4 regions of the Burkholderia anthinoferrum genome follow, and region 2 is predicted to be linked to each of the others. Evidence: riboswitches for the same ligand, from Rfam matches in the RefSeq annotation. Region 2 holds a riboswitch; each other region holds the start of a gene.
The links. A riboswitch is a leader RNA that binds a small molecule or an ion and turns the genes downstream of it on or off. The one in region 2 is predicted to bind cobalamin.
Positions count from the first base shown of each region.

Region 1: it holds a riboswitch for cobalamin, as region 2 does, so the genes downstream of both, cobG (precorrin-3B synthase) here and C5F75_RS05555 (FecCD family ABC transporter permease) in region 2, are expected to answer to the same signal.
Region 3: it holds a riboswitch for cobalamin, as region 2 does, so the genes downstream of both, cobA (uroporphyrinogen-III C-methyltransferase) here and C5F75_RS05555 (FecCD family ABC transporter permease) in region 2, are expected to answer to the same signal.
Region 4: it holds a riboswitch for cobalamin, as region 2 does, so the genes downstream of both, C5F75_RS17700 (CbtB domain-containing protein) here and C5F75_RS05555 (FecCD family ABC transporter permease) in region 2, are expected to answer to the same signal.

Region 1 covers NZ_LFZP01000032.1:144,068-146,245, forward strand. Annotated here, with positions in the region: gene cbiE (precorrin-6y C5,15-methyltransferase (decarboxylating) subunit CbiE) at 1-739, opposite strand, end outside; cobalamin riboswitch at 942-1,132, shown strand; gene cobG (precorrin-3B synthase) at 1,201-2,178, shown strand, end outside.
Region 2 covers NZ_LFZP01000019.1:95,351-97,528, forward strand. Annotated here, with positions in the region: gene C5F75_RS05545 (cell division protein ZapA) at 1-154, opposite strand, end outside; gene C5F75_RS05550 (ATPase) at 151-501, opposite strand; cobalamin riboswitch at 656-902, shown strand; gene C5F75_RS05555 (FecCD family ABC transporter permease) at 945-2,060, shown strand; gene C5F75_RS05560 (ABC transporter ATP-binding protein) at 2,057-2,178, shown strand, end outside.
Region 3 covers NZ_LFZP01000032.1:167,548-169,725, reverse strand. Annotated here, with positions in the region: gene C5F75_RS10185 (cobalamin biosynthesis protein) at 1-330, opposite strand, end outside; gene cobA (uroporphyrinogen-III C-methyltransferase) at 327-1,076, opposite strand; cobalamin riboswitch at 1,248-1,485, opposite strand; gene C5F75_RS10175 (TonB-dependent receptor) at 1,555-2,178, opposite strand, start outside.
Region 4 covers NZ_LFZP01000046.1:5,091-7,268, forward strand. Annotated here, with positions in the region: gene C5F75_RS17695 (histidine phosphatase family protein) at 46-636, opposite strand; cobalamin riboswitch at 687-825, shown strand; gene C5F75_RS17700 (CbtB domain-containing protein) at 859-1,068, shown strand; gene C5F75_RS17705 (CbtA family protein) at 1,082-1,804, shown strand; gene C5F75_RS17710 (LysR family transcriptional regulator) at 1,827-2,178, opposite strand, start outside.

The DNA of each region.
Region 1 (2,178 bases), on a different contig from region 2:
CCGGCGCAAGACGACCTAGCGTCATCGCGCGCAGGTCGCGCTTGGTGAGCTGGCCGTCGTGGCGGTATGCGTCGTCGGGCAGGCCGGGCGTGAGCGCGCGGCGCGGCGCATCGGGCCCCGCCTGGCAGTCCAGCGCGACGAGATTGAGCGCGGCGGTTTCATCGACGTTCCAGTCCTGCGCGAGGCCGTCGATACGGCGCTCGAGCGGTCCGCCCAGATGCTCGAACACGCTGACGCGCGTCGGCCCGAAGCCGCGTGCGGCGAGTTCGGCCGCGACGGCGGCCGGCGTGCGGCCGTCGGCGCTCAGCACGAACAGGCGCCGGCCCGGCAGCAGATGGCGCGCCAGCGTCGCGAGCGGACGCCCGACGAGCGACACCGCGCCGACGTCCTGCAGCGCCCAGCCGAGGCGCGCGGCGGCGAGCGACAGCGACGACGGCGCGGGCAGCACGCGCCATTCGTCGGGAGAAAGCTGGCGGGCGAGCGTCGCGCCGACGCCGAACAGCATCGGGTCGCCGCTCGCGAGCACGCATACGGGCGCGCCGCGGCGCGCGAGCAGCCCCGACAGGTCGAACGGCGACGGCCAAGCTTCGCGCGCGGCCCGCAGCCGGGCGGGCAGCATGTCGAGATGCCGTTTCGCGCCGACCACATGCGTCGCGTCGAGCAGCGCGCGCCGCGCGTGGCGTCCGAGCCCCGCGTAACCGTCGTCGCCGATGCCCACTACCGTCAGCCACGCCGTCATGCACCCTTCCCCATCGTTCGATTCCATCGTGTCGCCGCGCGGCCGTGAAAGCGCCGGTGCAGCCGTCCGCATTGCGAAAAACGGCATGGTACCGTGTTCCACCCGGCGTTTCATCCGCCGGCCCGCCAGCGCCCGATCGTTGCCCGCTTCGCCCGCCGCGAGCGGCCGGCCGGTCGCGAATCGCGGCCGAAATCGGGTATCCTACGGCCGTTCGTTCGCCGGTGCCCCTCGGGGCCGAAGAGGGAACACAGGGCGCCTCGAGCGCCGCTGTGGCTGCCCCCGCAACTGTAGACAGCGAGCCGATCTCCCCCTCATGCCACTGGTTTCACCGGGAAGGCCGGGAGCCGGCGCCGACCTGTCAGCCAGGAGACCTGCCGGCCAGAAAGTGCGTGCGTGCCAGTCGGCGTCGGGCGGGGTGTACCGATGCGTTGGCCGCGGCGCCACACTGTCCCGGTATCCCGTTGAATTCCGCTCCCGATTCGATTCCTGCGTCGCCCGCCGTGCGCCCGTCGGCTTGCCCGGGGCTCGTGCGCGTGGTCGCGGCCGTCGACGGCGGGCTGTGCCGGATCAAGCTGCCGGGCGGGCGGCTCGACGCGCGCCAGGCGCGCGCGATCGCCGCCGCCGCGCGCCTGTACGGCTCCGGTGCGATCGACGCGACCAATCGCGCGAATCTCCAGCTGCGCGGCATTCGCGACGGCGCGGCCGATGCGCTGGCGCACGCGCTGCTCGACGCGGGGCTCGGCCCCCGCGCAAGCGCCGACAACGCCACCGTCGATGCAGCCGCGCTCGCGGCGAGCGACGACGTCCGCAACGTGATGGTGAGCCCGCTCGCCGGGCACGACCCGGCCGCGCTCGTCGATAGCCGCGCGCTCGCCGAGTCGCTGCTCGACATGCTGGCGAGCGAGCCGCGCCGCGGCGAACTGTCGCCGAAATTCTCGATCCAGCTCGACGGCGGCGAAACGGTCGCGGCGCTCGATCATCCGCACGACATCTGGCTGGCGGCGTGGCGTCGCGGCGACGGTGCGATGCGTGTCGCGGCGGGGCTGGCCGGCTGTCCGCCGGTTGCGCGCGGCGACCGGCCGGCTTCGGTCGACGTATCGCCCGATCAGGCCGTCGCGCTGGTTCGCGCGCTGCTGCGCGCGTTCCTCGATCTCGCGCCGGCCGAGGTCACGCGGATGCGCGCGTTGCTGGAGACGTGCGACGAACGCACGCTGCTCGAACGCGCGCAGCACGACCTGCCCTTCCCGCTCGCGGCCGATCCGGCGCTTGCCGACTGGCGGCGCACGCGCACCGACCCCGCGTTGCGCTTCGGCGCCCGCCCGTCGCGCGACGCGGCGCGCTGCAGCATCGGCGCGCAATTCGCGCTCGGCCGGCTCGACGCGGCGCAACTGGAACGGCTCGCGGCGCTGGCCGAAGCCGACGGCGACGGCACGCTGTCG
Region 2 (2,178 bases):
GATCGGTGCCGCGCACCGAGCTGTTCGAGCGGATTTTCGACATTTCGGCGTCGACGCGCGCGACCGCTTCGAGCAGCGCCGCTTCGGTCTCGGCCGAACAGGCGAGCCGATAGGCCTGACCGAGAATCGAGACTTCGATCTGCTTGGTGCTCATGCATGTTCTCCGTGGCTGGCCGCGTCATCGCCATCCGTGCGCGCCTGCGCATCGAGCAGGTCGAGCTGGTTGTCGGCTTGCTCCGCGCTCTTCGAGCGCGGCAGCTTTTCGAGAATCGCGTTCAGTTTCACCTGGGCGTCGTCGATCTTCGCCGACAACGTGTCGCGCTCGGCCGCGAGCGCATTGCGTTCGTCGCGCAGCTGCGCGAGCTCCGCGCGGACCGTGTCCGCTTCCGCGCGCAATTGCGCGACCTGCTCCTCGAGCGCGAGCCGTTCCGAGTGATAGCGCTTGTTCAGCGAAATCAGACGGCCAATATTTTGAGACAGGGTTTCGAGTTCGTTGAGCATTTGCTGCGTCCTCTAAAGACCCAGCATTTTAGCGCGGAATACCGCGCAATCTGACATCTGTAACGTTTCCAGTCGTAACACCCCTGCTTCTTGCCGCGAATGGGTGCGTCTCGCGCGGGTCCGGACGCTTCCTTGACGCTTGCACGACCGGCTCCTAAACTGGCGCCGCCTCGGTGCTCGCGCGCAGGATGCGCGGTTAAACGGGAAGCAGGGTGCGGGCTCCACGCGCGCCAACCTGCGCTGCCCCCGCAACGGTAAGCGGCCGCGTCGCGTGACGCAGGCCGGCTCGGGCGCGTTTCGCGTGCAGGTCGCACGCGGGCGCGGGCCACTGCGCGTCGTCGCGCGGGAAGGCGAGCCGGACCGCCGCCAGCCCGGATACCGGCCGAGACGGGGAGCCCGCACGGGCTCCATGACGCGCGGCCTGCGGGGAAGCAGGGCGCGCAATGCTTCACGGAACGTTCTTCGATGCCGACCCCAATCGTCCGCCACGCGCCCACGTCGCGCCCGGCCGACTCCCGCAAGCGGATGCGCCGCGCGTCGTGCGTGCGGCCGTGCGCGGCATGAACGCCGCGCGCGCCGCCGCCATCTGGGCCGCGCTGGCCGCCACGGTCGCGCTGCTGTTCGTCGCGTCGCTGTCGATCGGCAGCGTGCCGATGTCGCCGTGGCAGGCGCTCGCGTCGCTCGTGCCGCATGGCGGCGATACCCTCGTTGCCGATATCGTGACGACGCTGCGCCTGCCGCGCGCGCTCGCGGGTTTCGCGTGCGGCGCGCTGCTCGCGCTGGCCGGCGCGTTGTTGCAGGTGCTGCTGCGCAATCCGCTCGCCGAGCCGTACGTGCTGGGCGTGTCCGGCGGCGCGGCCGGCTTCGCGCTCGTCGCGATGATCGCGGGCGGCGCGTGGTGGCTCGTCGACGCATCGGCGTTCGCGGGTTCGCTCGTCTCGGTCGCGCTCGTGCTCGGTCTCGCGAGGCGCGAGGTGTGGCGCGGCGAATCGCGCGATGCATCGCCGCGGCTGCTGCTCACGGGCGTCGTGATCGCGGCGGGGTGGGGCGCGCTCGTCACGCTGTTGCTGTCGCTCGCGCCCGACGCGCGGCTGCGCGGCATCATCTTCTGGCTGACGGGCGACCTGAACGGCGCGACGGCGCCGTGGTTCGCGTGGGGCGCGCTGCTGCTGTGCGCAGGCGTCGCGCTGCCGGCCGCGCCGCAACTGAACGTGCTGCTGCGCGGCGACGCCACCGCGCAAGCGCTCGGCGTGCCGGTCGCGCGCCTGCGCGTGCGGATCTATCTCGTCGCGTCGCTGGCCGCCGCGGCCGCGGTGACGACGGCCGGCACGATCGGCTTCGTCGGCCTCGTCGTGCCGCATGCGTTGCGGCTCGCGTTCGGCAACGACCAGCGGATGCTGCTGCCGGCCGCGATGCTCGCGGGCGGCGGCGGCGTGATGGCGGCCGACCTGCTCGCGCGCACCGCGATCGCGCCCGCGCAATTGCCGGTCGGCGTGATGACCGCGTTGATCGGCGTGCCGGTGTTCCTGTGGATGTTGTTGAGGAGACCGATGCGATGACGGGTGCCGCACTGAACGCCGCTGCCGGCGACATGCGCTACACGGCCGTCGACCTGACGCTGAAGGCCGGCGCGCGCACGCTGCTCGACGGCTTCACGCAGGCGTTCCGCCCCGGCGA
Region 3 (2,178 bases), on a different contig from region 2:
GGGGCCGAGCAGCCGGCCATGCGGCGCCGCGAGCCGCGCGCACGGCTCGGCCACGCCCGCGACGCCGAAGCGCGCCAGCACTGCGTCGGAAGGACCGCTCGCGGCCAGTTCCGGACGGCTCGCGAGTTGCGCCGCATCGAACGCGACGAGCGGCCAGCCACGGCGCGCGCACAGCGTGCGCAGCGCACGGGCGCGCGCCTTGTCGGCGAGCGTCGCGACGAGCGCCGGTTCGGCGCCCGGATGGCGCGCGAGCGCGGCGCGGATCGCGGCATCGAGTTGCGCGGGCGTGACACCTGCGCGGAAGCCGACGCCGAGCGCGACGCGCATCATGCGCGGCCGCCGAACGCCGCACGCACCGCCGGATCGTCGGCGAGCGCGGCTACACGGCCGATCACGACGATCGCCGGCGAACCGATGCCGGTTTCGCCGATGCGCGCGACGAGCGTATCGAGCGTCGCGAGTACGTGGCGCTGTTCGGCGCGCGTGGCGTTCTCGATCGCCGCGCACGGCGTGTCGCCGGGCAGGCCGCCGTCGCGCAGCGCCGCGGCGATCGCGTCGAGCCGGCGGATGCCCATGTAGATCACGATCGTCATGCGGGTGGCCGCGAGCGCGCGCCAGTCGGGCTCGTCGGCGCCCGCGCCGTGGCCCGTGACGAAGATCACGCCTTGCGCGTCGCCGCGGTGCGTGACCGGGATGCCGAGCGCGGCCGGCGCGGCGATGCCGGCCGTGATGCCGTTGACGACTTCCACCGGAAAACCTGCCGCGCCGAGCGCGATCAGTTCCTCGCCACCGCGGCCGAACACGAACGGATCGCCGCCCTTGAGCCGTGCGACGCTGCGGCCCGCGCGCAGGTGCGCGAGCATCGCGGCGACGATCGTCTCCTGCGGCGTCGACGCATGGCCGCCACGCTTGCCGACGTGCTCGATCGACGCATCGGCGCGCGCATGGCGCAACACGTCGGGGTTCACGAGATCGTCGACGAGCAGCACGTCGGCCGCGCCGATCACGCGTACGGCCCTGAGCGTGAGCAGGTCGGCGTCACCGGGGCCGGCGCCGACGAGCCAGGCGCGGCTCATCGCGCGCGGCACGGCGCGCACCGTGTCGAAACAGTGGAACAGGGCAGGCGGGCGGCGCATCGGCGGCCGGCGGGCAGGCAGTGCATGGCGGATCGGGGCGAAACCCGCGCGAACGCGGGTGGAATGCGCACCCGATCCGTTCCCCGCGGATCGGGCGTTCGGCGAGCAGTGCGCTCGCCCCTTGCGTCGGCCGGTATCCGGGCTGGCCGCTTGCCAGGCCGCAGCCTTCCCGCCCGGCTGAAGGGCAGTGGCATCGCGGGCGGCCTGGGCGCACGCGCGGCTGAGCGCGTTGCGCGGGCGGCGTACCGTTGCGGGGACAGCACAGGCCGGGCGGATCTTCGCCTCCTGTTTCCCGTTTAACTGCATGCACGGAATGCGCATGCGAGCACCGAACGCGGCGCATACGATAGCACACGCGTGCGCCGCGCGAGCGGCCCCGGCGCGCCCGCGGCGCGGGGCGGCGGCACCATGCACGCGGTCAGAACTTGTACGTCGCCGTCAGCGTGAACGTGCGTGGCGCGCCGGGCATGATCTGCGCGACGCTCGTCGCATTCGCGTAGTAGTCGCGATCGGTCAGGTTGACGGCCGCCAGCGTCACCTCCAGGTCGCGCGTGCGATATCCGGCCTTGCCGTCCCAGCGCACGTAGGCGGGCAGTTCGAGCAGGTTGTCGCGATCGGCGTAGCGCGCACCTTCGTACACGAGCCCGAGTTCGGCGAAAAACCCGCGCAGCGGCGCATGACCGACGAACAGGCTGCCGTTCGACGCCGACACGCCCGCCGACCGCTTGCCCGCGTACTTCGGTTCGGCGTCGACCACCCGCGCGTGTTGCCAGCCGATGCCGCCGCGGACGAACCAGTCGCCCGTGAGCCGGCCGGCGACGCCCAGTTCCATACCGCGATTGCGCTCGAGGCCGGTGAGATCGAAGAATCCCGGCCGAACCGGGTCGGCGACGCGGCGGTTGTACAGATCGAGCTGAAACAGCGCGAGCGTCGTGCTCAGCGCGCCGTCGCGCCAGTCGCTTTTCACGCCGATCTCGTATTGACGCGTGTATTGCGGGCCGAGATCGTTGGCGTTGCCGCGCGCGCCGGGCGTGATGCCGAT
Region 4 (2,178 bases), on a different contig from region 2:
GCGTCGGGGCGCATCGTCTACCCACATCGTGAACGAGACAGTGGCCTACGCACCCGTGTCGTGCACGTCGTCTGTCGCGGCCAACGTCCAGCCGCCGGGCGACGCGACGAACGTCGTGCACGACAGCGGCGCGACGTCGAGGCGGGCGGCCGCCTCGCGATCCATCCGCAGCACGTGCGCGATGGCCGCGCGGACGATCGGTGCATGCGTGATCGCGACGACATCGCGATCGCGCGGCAATGCGGCCAGCCATGTGCCGACCCGATGCGCGGCGGCGTCGAACGATTCGCCGCGATGCGGCGACGCGGACGGCGAGCCGATCCATGCTGCAAGTTCGTCGGGCAGGTCGCGCGCGAGATCGTGCAGCCGCTTGCCGCGCCAGTTGCCGTAGTCGAGGTCGCGCAGCGCATCGTCGATATCGGCGTGCAGCAGCCCGAGTGCGTCGGCCGTCTGCCGTGCGCAGCGTGCCGGGCTGCACAGCACGAGCGAGCCGGCAACGCCCATCCATCGGCCGCGCAACGCAGCGGCTTCGGCGAGCCCGAGTGCGTCGAGCGGATCGTCGTCGGGAAACGTGCCGGTGCGCATGGCGCGGGTCGATGCGTGCGCGATCAGGCGCAGCGAGGCAGGCAGGGTCATGTCGGTTGTCGGATGATCCGGAACGGGATGTGCTTGCCCATGTGGCATCGCTTCAATACGCGAACGTTCGCGCGTACAATTCGCCCGATACGAAGCGCGGAAGCCGGTGCAATTCCGGCGCGGTCGCGCCACTGTAACCGGAGAATCGATGATCCCGGAAGCCAGACCTGCCTTCGTACCCATCCATCATTTGTCGGGGCGCGATTCCCCTGAGGTGCATCCATGAGCGAAGCAGTGCTGAAGCCGGCGGTCGTGCCGGCACCCATCCCCGTCCGTGAGCTGTTGCCGTGGGCCGTGTTCGTCGGCCTGATCCTGCTGCTCGCACTCTATTTCGTCGGTGCGGAACAGGGCGCGACGTCGCTCGTGCCGGGCATGGTCGTACACGAATTCGTCCACGACGGCCGCCATCTGCTCGGCTTTCCCTGCCACTGACGCGGAGTAAAAGATGGTCGGAAAGCTGCTCATGCGCGGGATGCTCGCCGGCATCGCCGCGGGCCTCCTCACGTTCGGTTTCGCGAAAATCGTCGGCGAACCGCAAGTCGATCAGGCAATCGCCTTCGAGGAAAAAACCACCGCCGCCCAAGGCGAGGCGCCGGAGCCCGAGCTGGTCAGCCGCCACACGCAGGCCGGCCTCGGGCTGCTGACGGGCGTCGTGACCTACGGCGCGGCATTCGGCGGGCTGTTCTCGCTGGTCTTCGCGTATGCATACGGGCGCGGCAGCCGCCTGCCGGCGCGCCCGCTCGCCGCGTGGCTCGCGCTGGCGGCGTTCGTCGCGCTCGTGATCGTGCCGAACCTCAAGTACCCGGCCAATCCGCCGTCGGTCGGCGACCCCGACACGATCGGCTATCGCACGGGCCTGTTTTTCCTGATGATCGCGATCTCGGTGGCGACGATGGTGTTCTCGGTCAGCGTGCGCCGCCATCTGCTGGCGAAGCTCGGGCAGTGGAACGCATCGATCGTCGCCGGGCTCGTGTTCGTCGCGATCATCGCGGCCGTGCAGATCGGGCTGCCGTCGGTCAGCGAGTTGCCGGCCGATTTCCCGGCGGCCTTGCTGTGGAAATTCCGCGTGGCGGCCATCGGCATGCAGGTGATCATGTGGACGACGATCGGCCTGCTGTTCGGCGCATGGGTCGAGCGCGGCGAGCGCGCGGGAATGCGCGCCGCCTGACGCGCGGGGCAACCGGGCGCGCCTAGCGCAGCATGCGCGGCGCGCTCCACGTCGATTCGCGTGCCAGCGCGACGAACGCGGCCAGATAGTCGATCGATGCATCCGCTTCACGGATGCCGAGGAAGATCTGCTTCGCGATGCCCTTCTTGCCGAGCTTGACCGGCACGACCGGCATCCGGTCCGCGTACTCGTCCGCGAGCCACCGCGGCAGCGCGGCCACGCCGCGCCCGCTCGCGACCATCTGCAACATGATGTCGGTCGTCTCGATCGACTTGTGCCGCCTCGGCACGATGCCGGCCGGCGTCAGGAACTGGTTGTAGATGTCGAGCCGATCGGTTTCGACCGGGTACGTGATCAGGATCTCGTCGGTCAGC